Regions from separate parts of the Nocardioides sp. JS614 genome, predicted to be linked through region 3. Evidence: predicted binding sites of a transcription regulator. Region 3 holds the regulator's gene; each other region holds the start of a gene.
The links. The regulator LexA, encoded in region 3, represses DNA repair genes until DNA is damaged. The targets are predictions, from matches to a motif close to TCGAACANNTGTTCGA.
Positions count from the first base shown of each region.

Region 1: the regulator LexA is predicted to act here: its motif matches at 1,928-1,943, upstream of NOCA_RS25655 (HNH endonuclease signature motif containing protein).
Region 2: the regulator LexA is predicted to act here: its motif matches at 1,538-1,553, upstream of NOCA_RS07880 (HNH endonuclease signature motif containing protein).

Region 1 is NC_008699.1:1,550,933-1,554,174, reverse strand. It holds gene NOCA_RS08825 (SDR family NAD(P)-dependent oxidoreductase) at 1-54, shown strand, start outside; gene NOCA_RS08820 (PHP domain-containing protein) at 58-948, opposite strand; gene NOCA_RS08815 (DUF6758 family protein) at 976-1,623, opposite strand; gene NOCA_RS25655 (HNH endonuclease signature motif containing protein) at 1,981-3,225, shown strand.
Region 2 is NC_008699.1:1,353,083-1,356,324, forward strand. It holds gene NOCA_RS07875 (hypothetical protein) at 1-221, opposite strand, end outside; gene NOCA_RS07880 (HNH endonuclease signature motif containing protein) at 257-1,501, opposite strand; gene NOCA_RS07885 (hypothetical protein) at 1,779-1,961, opposite strand; gene NOCA_RS07890 (clostripain-related cysteine peptidase) at 2,137-3,242, shown strand, end outside.
Region 3 is NC_008699.1:4,035,746-4,038,987, forward strand. It holds gene NOCA_RS20770 (SDR family NAD(P)-dependent oxidoreductase) at 217-1,038, opposite strand; gene lexA (transcriptional repressor LexA) at 1,111-1,851, shown strand; gene NOCA_RS20780 (phosphatase PAP2 family protein) at 1,951-2,862, shown strand; gene NOCA_RS20785 (alkaline phosphatase D family protein) at 2,958-3,242, shown strand, end outside.

The DNA of each region.
Region 1 (3,242 bases), 2.5 Mb from region 3:
CGACTCGTGCCGACCGGCGTGCTGCAGCGGTTCCAGTCGATGGGCCGCCGCTGACCCTCAGCCCGCCACGGTGGGCGTGCCGCGCCCGGAGCGCTGCGAGGCCCCTCGGGCGAGCTCGAGCAGGCGGGCGTACTGCTCCGGGTCGGTGGTGTTGCAGCCCAGCTCGTGGTCCTTCTTCCCGTCGCCGTGGTAGTCGCTCGAGCCCGTGGCGACGAGGCCGAGGTTGCGGGCGATCGCGCGCAGCCGGTCGCGGGCCCGGGCGTCATGGTCCTGGTGGTCGACCTCGATGCCGGCCAGACCGAGCTCCTGCAGACCGCTGAGCGCCTCCTCGTCGGCGCGCTCCGACCCGCCGAGGGCCAGCCCGCCCCGCCCCCACGGGTGCGCGATCACCGAGACCCCGCCCGCCTCCGCGATCAGCCGGAGCGCGTCGACCAGCGGCACGGCGTACCGGTCGATGTGGGCGGGCTTGCCCCAGCCCAGGTAGGTCGCGAACGCCTCGTCCCGGTCGGCGACGGCGCCGATCGCCACCAGCGCGTCGGCGACATGCGGCCGCCCGGTGGCAGCGGTGCCGTACGACGCGCGGCGGACGTCGTCGGAGGTGATGTCGATGCCCAGCGACCGGAGCCGCTCGATCAGCACCGGCACCCGGGACTCGCGGCCGTCGAGCACCCGGTCGAGGGCCTCGACGAGGGGCGGGTACGTCGGGTCCGGCAGGTAGCCCAGCAGGTGCACGCTGCGGCCGCGGTGCTCGGTGCTGATCTCCATGCCGGGAACCACGTCCACGCCGGCCGCCTCCGCGGCGCGGGTCGCCTCTGCCCAGCCGGCCGCAGTGTCGTGGTCGGTGATCGCCACGACGTCGAGCCCGGTCGCCGCCGCGGCGCGCACCAGCTCGGTCGGGGTGTCGGTCCCGTCACTGGCCCGCGAGTGCGTGTGGAGGTCGATGCGCACCCGTGCAGCCTAGGACGTCCTCGAGGCTCACCAGCCGGGGCGGGGACCCCCGAAGGGCAGCTCCACGAGCTGCGGTCCCAGGTGGGACACGTCGCGCAGGATCCAGTCGTCGCGCAGCAGCAGCAGCGCCGAGGCCGGCCGCAGCACGATCCACAGCCAGCGACCACCGGCCTCCCCCGCCACCACGGACCGGTCGAACTCGCCGTCGGCGCTGCTGGTCGACACGTCCCAGAGGTTCACCGCCTGACTACCGATCCGGATCCGGACCGCCGGTGGCCGGTGCCCGATGTCGCCGCCGGGGTCGTCGTACCGGGTCCCGGCGCAGCGCGCGCCGAGCCCGGTGCCGGCCTCCTCGGCGACGACCAGCACGTCCACCGGGCCGTCCAGCTCGCTGGTGCCGGACGCGCAGGTCAGCGTGGCCCGGGTCCGCTCCGGGCCGTCGCCGACCGCGGCGAAGTCCGTGACGCTCCACCCGGGGCTCAGCGGCCATGGCAGGTACGTCGGGAACAGCCGCGAGACCGCCAGGTGCTCGCCGAACGCGTCGTACGTCGACTCCGGGGCGTGCCACAACGCCCGGGTCAGCCCGTGCTGAGGGCATGCCCAGCGCCCTTCGGGATCGTCCGGCGCCTCCAGCACCGGGGCTGAGCAGCGCACACAGCTGGCCGCGAGCGACATGGCTCCACGGTGCGGATCGCGCGGTCGGGCGTCAAGGGCACAAGGTCCGCGGCCGGGGTGGTCGAGCTCGTCGAGACCCCCCGCAGGCGACGCAGGACGCTGCCATGCCGGTGGTTGAGGCGCGAGCGCAGCGAGCCTCGAAGCCACCGCGCCGGCCACGACCCTGCTGCGACTCACCGTCGGCGGGTGGTCGCGGTCCTCGGCAGCAACGGGACAGGCCCGCGTCGGGTCGCGGCCTGCGACCGGGTCACTGGCCGACCCCTCTGACCGTGCTCGAAGAAGGTTTCGATCACCTGTTGACTTTTCGAGCATACGTTTGATATCATGTTCGCACGCAACACTTCTCGGGAGCGTCCTATGACCGCACTGGCCCAGCCACGACACCAGGTCTCCCGCGCCCTCGCCCAGGTCCACGCCCTGCTCGACGAGATCACCGAGGCGTCCTTGTGGTCGATGGACCCCGCCGAGACCGCCGCCACGCTGGTCGAGGCCACCCGCGCGTGCGCCCGGGTCGCCGAGCTCGAAGCCCGGGTCGCCTCCCACGCCACGAGGGTGGAGGTCGCCGAACGGGCCGGGGCGACGTCGCTGACGAACTGGTGGGCCCACGCCACCCGGCAGACCCATGGGACCGCGGCCGCCAAGACCCGACTCGCCGCCAGTCTGGGTCGGCACGGCCTGGTCCGTGACGCGCTGGCGGCCGGGACGGTGCTGGTCGACCAGGCGGCGGTGATCATGACCGCGGTCGACGCCCTGCCCGACGACGTGGACCCGGTCCTGGTGGAGGAGGCCGAGCATCACCTGATCGGCCAGGCCGCCCACTTCGACGCCCACGCGCTACGCCGCCTCGGCAAAGGCCTCCTGCACGTCATCGACCCCGACGCCGCCGACGCCCACTACGCCCGACTCCTCGAAGCCGAAGAACGCGCCGCCACCCAGACCACCCGGCTCACCCTGACCGACCACGGCGACGGCACCACCCGACTCCGCGGCACCCTGCCCACCGCCCAGGCCCAGACGCTGAAGAAGCAGCTCCTCGCCTTCGCCGCCCCCAAACACCGCGCCGCGGTCGAAGGATCAGTGGGGGAGCGGCTGCCCGGGCCCGAACGGCTCGGCCGGGCCCTGTGCGAATGGATCGAGCGCTACCCCACCCACCGGCTCCCCGACGCCGGCGGCCTCACCGCCACCGTCGTGGTCACCATCCCGGTCGAGACCCTCCTCGGCGGCCTCGAGCCCGGTGTCTTGGACACCGGCACCACCATCTCACCCGGCCAAGCCCGCCGCCTCGCCTGTGAAGCCCAGATCATCCCCATGATCCTCGACGGCAACTCCCAACCCCTCGACCTCGGACGCCGGCGCCGGTTCCACACCAAAGCCCAACGCCTCGCGATCGCCCACCGCGACCAGACCTGCACCGCCGACGGCTGCGACTGGCCCCCCGGCCTCTGCCACATCCACCACAACAACCCCTGGGCCGCAGGCGGCCCGACATCGGTCAAAGACGGGCGACTCCTCTGCCCCAAACACCACACCCGCGCCCACGACCCCCACTACACGACCACGACCCTGCCCGGCGGGAAGGTCGCCTTCACCAGACGGACATAGACCGACCACCGACCTTC
Region 2 (3,242 bases), 2.3 Mb from region 3:
CCGTCCGGCGACCCGAGCGAGAGCTGGGCCGCGCCGTCCTCGAGGTTCACGTAGCGGTTCGGCTCGCCGTGCTCGTCGCCGTACCGCTCCAGCGAGTGCCCGTAGACCCCGTAGACATCGTCGCCGGACCACGGCCAGCCGCCGAGCGCGCCGGCGACGACGAGTGCCGTCGCGGCGGTGACCGCCAGGCCGCCACCGGCCCATGCGTGTCCCCGAGACATGGGCGGAGCCTACGTGCATCGGTGGGCCGGTCGGTCTACGTGCGTCGGTGGTAGGTGATGGTGCCGTTGGGGTGGTGGGTGGTCCGGTAGGAGCCGTCGTGGGCTCGTGCGTGGTGCCAGGGGCACAGGGTGATGGCGTTGGCGAGGTTGGTGGGGCCGCCGTCGGTCCAGTGGGTCTTGTGGTGGGCGTGGAGTCCGGTGGTGCGCTGGCAGCCGTCGGCACGGCAGCCGTGGTCGCGGACGAGCAGCGCGATCCGCTGGTAGTCGGTGAACAGGCGGCGCTTGCGGCCGAGGTCGAGGGGTTGGGAGTTGCCGTCGAGGACGGCGGGGATGATGCCTGCTTCGCAGGCGAGGCGGCGGGCCTGGGTGGGGGAGATCTTGTCCCCGGTCTCGAGGATCCCGGCTTTCTCCAGCCGGCCGAGGAGGGTGTCGAGGTCGAGGAGTACGACCATGGTGGCGCTGATGCCGCCGGTGTGGGGGAGCTGGTGGGCGGGGTAGCGCTCGAGGAGCTCGCAGAGGGCCTGGCCCAGGGCTTCGGGGGTGGGTCGGCGTTCGGTCCCTGCTCCTTGGGTGGCGGCGAGGTGTTTGGGGGCGGCCAGGGCGTGCAGCATCTTGCGCAGCGCGGCGCCGTGGAGGGTCGGGATCGTGAAGACCCCGCGGGTCTTGCCGTGTCCGTCGTCGACCATGGTCAGGTGGCAGGCGCGGGCCGCGGCGGCTTCCTCCTTCTCGAGGAGGGCGGCTTCGTGGGCGTCGGCCTCCTCGGGGGCGATGACTTCGTAGAGGTGTTTGCCGAGCCGGGTCAAGGCCTTGGCGTCGTGCTCTGTGGCGGCGTCGAGGAGGTGGTGTTCGGCCCGGGCCCGGGTGGGGGCGTCGATGGTGTCGGGGAGCTGGTCGAGGGCGCGGAGGATCACTCGGGCTTGGTCGGCCAGGATCTGTCCGGTGGCCAGGGCCTCGCGGGTGGGTCGGTGTTCTTCGAGGGCGTGGCCGAGCCGGACGGTGTGGTGGGCGGCGGACCGGGTGGTCCTGGTCGCATGTGCCAGCCAGTTCGCGGCGCAGGAGGCGCCGATCTCACCGCCGACGTGGAGGTCGTCGGCGTGCGCGGCGACCCGGGCCTTGAGCTCGACCAGCCGGGCCTCGGCGCGTTCGAGGGTGACCAGGGTGGTGGCGGTCTCGGCGGGGTCCATCGACCACACGGAGGCGTCGAGGACGTCGTCGAGGGTGGTCTCGAGCTGGGTGGCGGCGCGCGAGACCTGGTGTCGTGGCTGGGCCATCGCGGTCATAGGGCGCTCCCGAGAATGTTGCGTGGCCGCATAGTATCAAACACCTGTTCGATTTGTCAAGAGGGCAGGGCAAGGGGCTTCGAAGAACTTCGAGGCGGACCGCGCCCGCCAGGAGGCGGCGGCCAGCGACCCGGGCATCGGGCGGCGACCACCCGCTGACCTCTCCGTAGCTGCCGAGAACCGCAGCCACCCACCGCCGGCGAGGCGAAGCACAGCCGCGAGGGGTCCCGCCTCGACGTCAGATGTTGACGCGCACCTCGACCACCGAAGCCGCGCCTCAGGCGGTGCGGGCCAGCGGCCGCACCCGAGCCAGCTCACGGAGCACGGCGACGATCGCCGCCGGGGTCATCCCGGTCCCGAGCAGCGCGCCGTACGCCGCGTCCGACTCCGGGTCCCCCGGGGGCAGACCGCGCGCGATCCGCGCCAGGAGGCCGTCCGCCTGGCGATGCTGCTGGTCCATGTCACCCCCCGGTGTTCGGCTCAGGCCTCGAGTGTCCGAGCGGTGTGACGTAGGCAACAGGGACCAAGGTCCCGGTCCAGACATCCGCTCGGTCCGACGGTGTGCTCGTCGTGGTCGCCACCGGCGAGATCGGCGTTCGGCGGACGGCGCTCGGCGCGGGCCCTAGCCTCGCGTGGTGCCCCTCCTGACTGCGCGGTCGCCGCGCTCGCTGACCGCTGCCCTCGCCGTGCTCCTGCTGACCACCCTCGGCACCGCCGCCTGCACGGGCGGCTCCGACGGAGGCGACGACGAGCCCGCCGGCACCGCCGCCCACACCGGCCGCGAAGGCGACGGCTGGACCGTCCTGCACTACTCGATGGCCGACACCAACCTCGAGCCGTTCATGGTGACCGACGTCAACGAGCTCGGCGCCGTCGGCTCCCACGGCAACCTCCAGATCCGCGAGTTCATGGACCGGTCCGCGGAGTACGGCGAGGACGAGCTGCTCGACCAGGGCAGCTGGGTGGGCGCGCGGGTGCTCGACCTCGGCCCCGACGGCAGCACCGAGGTCGTCGAGGACCTCGGCGACGTCGACTCGGCCGACCCCGAGGTGCTCGCGACGTTCATCGCCGACGGCATCGAGGCGCACCGCGCCGGCCACTACGCGCTGGTCATCTCCGACCACGGCTCCTCCTGGCCCGGCATCGGCCCCGACGAGGGCAGCGACTGGGACGTGCTCGATCTCGCCGAGATCACCGACGCCATCGCCACCGGCCTGGACCGCGCCGGTGTCGACAAGCTCGACCTGCTCGGCTTCGACGCCTGCCTGATGGCCAACTTCGAGGTCGCCAGCGCCGTCGCGCCGCTCGCCGACCGCCTGGTCGCCTCCCAGGAGCTCGAGCCCGGCCACGGCTGGGACTACGGCGCCCTGGGGCTGCTCGCCGAGGACCCGGACGCCACGGCCGACGACCTGGGCGCGGCGATCCTGGACGGGTTCGCCGACCAGGCCGCCGACCAGGGCACCCAGGACCAGATCACGCTCGCGCTCATCGACCTGACGAAGATGGACGCCCTCGACGAGGCCGTGTCCGGGTTCGCCGCCGCGATGGCCGAGGAGTCGACCGACGTCGCGCCCGCGGTCGGGCAGTCGGAGGCGACCACCCTGGCCTTCGGCAAGAGCCCGGACGAGACCCAGGACAAGCACCTGAGCGACCTGGGCCAGCTCGCGGGCGCGATCGGTGCGGCCGCCCCGGAGGTCGCCGACCAGGCCGATGCCGTCGTCACGGCGCTCGACGACGCCGT
Region 3 (3,242 bases):
GTGACCTCCTGGGGAAGCGGCGGTCTGCCTGGGGTCCTGCTCTCTCGACGTCAGTTCTAGTGGTGGCCACCGACAGTCCCCGCGGGACGGTCTGGACCAGGCACTCGATCAGACGTTCGATCGAACATGTGTACGACGATAGAGCACGTGTTCGAACCGATCAAGGAGCGACACGAACATTTGTTCGATGGCCGCGGGGCGGCCCCGCGACGGTCCTCAGCGGCCCTTCGCGATCGCCCGACGGCCCTGGGCGGCGAACAGGCCGGTGGCACGGGCGGCGACGGACGGCGCGAGGGTCGTGGCCCGCACCAGCCCGCCCCGCCAGGCCGGGACGGTGCGCACCACCCGGCCGGTCCCGAGCAGCCCGACCGCGGCCGCGGCGACCTCCTCGACGGTGAGGATCCGCCCGCCGGAGTGCACGAGCGCGGCGCCCAGGCCCCCGGGCGTCTGCGCGTCGAGCATCGCGGTCCGCACGCCGTCCGGGCACAGGGCGTGCACCCGGACCCGGCGCGGGGTCTCCGCGGCCACCGACATCGAGGCGGAGACGATCGCGGCCTTGGTGGCGGCGTACACGCTGTAGCCCGGCACCGGGCCGAGGCCCGCGAGCGAGGCGGTGTTGACGACGTCGCCGCCGCGCGGGCCGAAGGCGGCCACCGCGGCCCGCATCCCCCACAGGGTGCCGAGCAGGTTCACCTCGACCACCCGCCGCACGGCCTCGTCGGTGAGGTCGCCGATCAGGCCGTCGTCGCCGACCCCGGCGTTGTTGAACCAGGCCGCCAGCTCGCCGTGCCGCATCGCCGCGGCCGCCGCGGCGCGGTGCGCGTCCGGGTCGCGTACGTCGAGCCCGCGCCCCTCGGCCGCGCCGATCTGCTCCGCGCAGGACCGCGCCGCCGCCTCGTCCACGTCGCCGACGACCACGGCGTACCCCTCCGCCACCAGCCGCTCGGCGATCCCGCGCCCGATGCCGCGCGCCCCGCCCGTGACGACCGCGCTGCGGCCACTCGCCCCGCGCCTGCTTGAACCTCGGAGTGCACCCATGGCCGCAGTCTGGCCGACACGCCGTTCGAACAGGTGTTTGAACCCGACGGCCGAGATGGCTACCGTGCTCCCATGGCCACGCCCCAGACCGGCAAGAAGACCCCGTCCCGCCGCGTGAGCGAGCTGCCCGACGGACCGCCCGACGCCACCGGGCTGACCCCGCGCCAGCAGCGGGTGCTCGCCCACATCAAGGACTCCATCGAGAAGCGCGGCTACCCGCCCTCGATGCGCGAGATCGGGGAGGCGGTCGGGCTGACCAGCTCCTCGAGCGTGGCCCACCAGCTGAAGACCCTCGAGGAGAAGGGCTTCCTCAAGCGCGACCCGCACCGCCCGCGTGCCCTGGAGGTGTTCCTGCCCGAGGTGATGGCCGCGCGCCGGTCGATGTCGGCGGCCGAGGAGTCCTCCTTCGACGAGACCGGGGTCGGCGACGCGCTGCCCGCGGCGCAGTACGTGCCGGTCGTCGGCCGGATCGCCGCCGGCGGCCCGATCCTCGCCGAGGAGCGGGTCGAGGACGTCTTCCCGCTCCCCCGCCAGCTGGTCGGCGACGGCCAGCTGTTCCTGCTGGAGGTGCGCGGCGACTCGATGATCGAGGCCGCGATCTGCGACGGCGACTACGTCGCGATCCGCCAGCAGCCCACCGCCGAGAACGGCGAGATCGTGGCGGCCATGATCGACGGCGAGGCGACGGTCAAGACCTTCCAGCGCAAGGACGGAAATGTGTGGCTGCTGCCGCACAACCCGGCCTACGATCCGATCGACGGCACCCATGCCACCATCCTCGGTAAGGTGACAGCGGTGCTGCGACGGGTCTGACATCGACCGGACGTCGGGGAATTACCTGAGCAGACCCTGGTGTTGATTCCGGGTGGAGCCCGGATGACTCAGGGAGGTTGCATGAACAACGCTGGTGCTGTGACGACAGCATCCGCGCTCGCCCGCAGCCGCCCGATGCCGCGGTGGGCGCGCGGCATCCTCGAGCTGGTCCTGATCCTCGCCCTCTGGGTCGTCTACAGCCTGGCCCGGCTCCTCGCCGACACCGACATGGGCCCGGCCCTGCGCCGCGCCGACGAGCTCTTGCACCTCGAGGGCCTGATCGGGATCCAGTGGGAGGTCCCGCTCAACCAGCTGTTCAGCGACCACCGGGTGCTCGGCCTGGCCGGCAGCTACTGGTACGCCACCCTCCACTACGTCGTCACCGCCGGCGTGCTGATCTGGCTGTGGCGGCTCGGCGCCGACCGCTATGGGCCCGCCCGCCGGGCCCTGGTGATCGGCACCCTGATGGGCCTGATGGCCTACATCTCGCTGCCGACCGCGCCGCCGCGCTTCATCGGTGGGTACGTCGACATCCTCAGCCTGCACGCGGCCGACGGCTGGTGGGGCGCTGACGCCTCGGCGCCCCGCGGCCTGGGCGGGCTGACCAACGAGCTCGCGGCCTTCCCCTCGCTGCACGCCGGCTGGTCGCTGTGGGTCGCGCTCGCCCTGCAGATCTACGCCACCCGCAAATGGGTGCGCGTGCTCGGCTGGCTCTACGCCCTGGGCACCGCCGTCGTCATCGTCGGCACCGGCAACCACTGGGTGATCGACGCGATCGTGGGCTGGATGGTCATCCTCGCGGGCTGGGCCGCGGCCGAAGCGATCGGCCGGGTCCGGCTCCGGCACGCCCTGGGCCACCTGCTGCGACGACTGCGCCGGCGCGAGCCCGGCCTGGTGCTCACGGCCGCACCGGTCCAGACCACCTCTCGCGATGACGCGGCGGCGCAGGCCCCGTGCCCCGATGACGCGGTGGCGCAGGCCGCCGGGCGGCTGGTCGACTCCGAGCAGTGACCCGGCGCCCCCGTCCGGAGTGACGGCCGGGTGAACATACGGTGCTCACACCGGTGAGCCCGTGCCCCGGCACCCGGTGCGTCGTTCATTGAGGCGTGACCACCCTCGATCGCCGTACCCTCCTCGCCACCGGCACCGCCGGCGCCGCGACGCTCGCCGTCGCCACCGGCCTCGACGGGCCCGCGGGCGCCGCCGCACCCACCGGCGCCGCGGACGACCCGCGCGCGAGCGGCCGGGTGTTCCGACACGGGGTCGCCTCCGGCGACCCGCTTCCCGACGCCGTGCTGATCTGGACCCGGGTGACGCCGACCGCCGCGAGCCGGCCGGGGTCGGGCCACGGCCCCCGGGTCGAGGTCCGCTGGGAGGTGGCGCGCGACGCC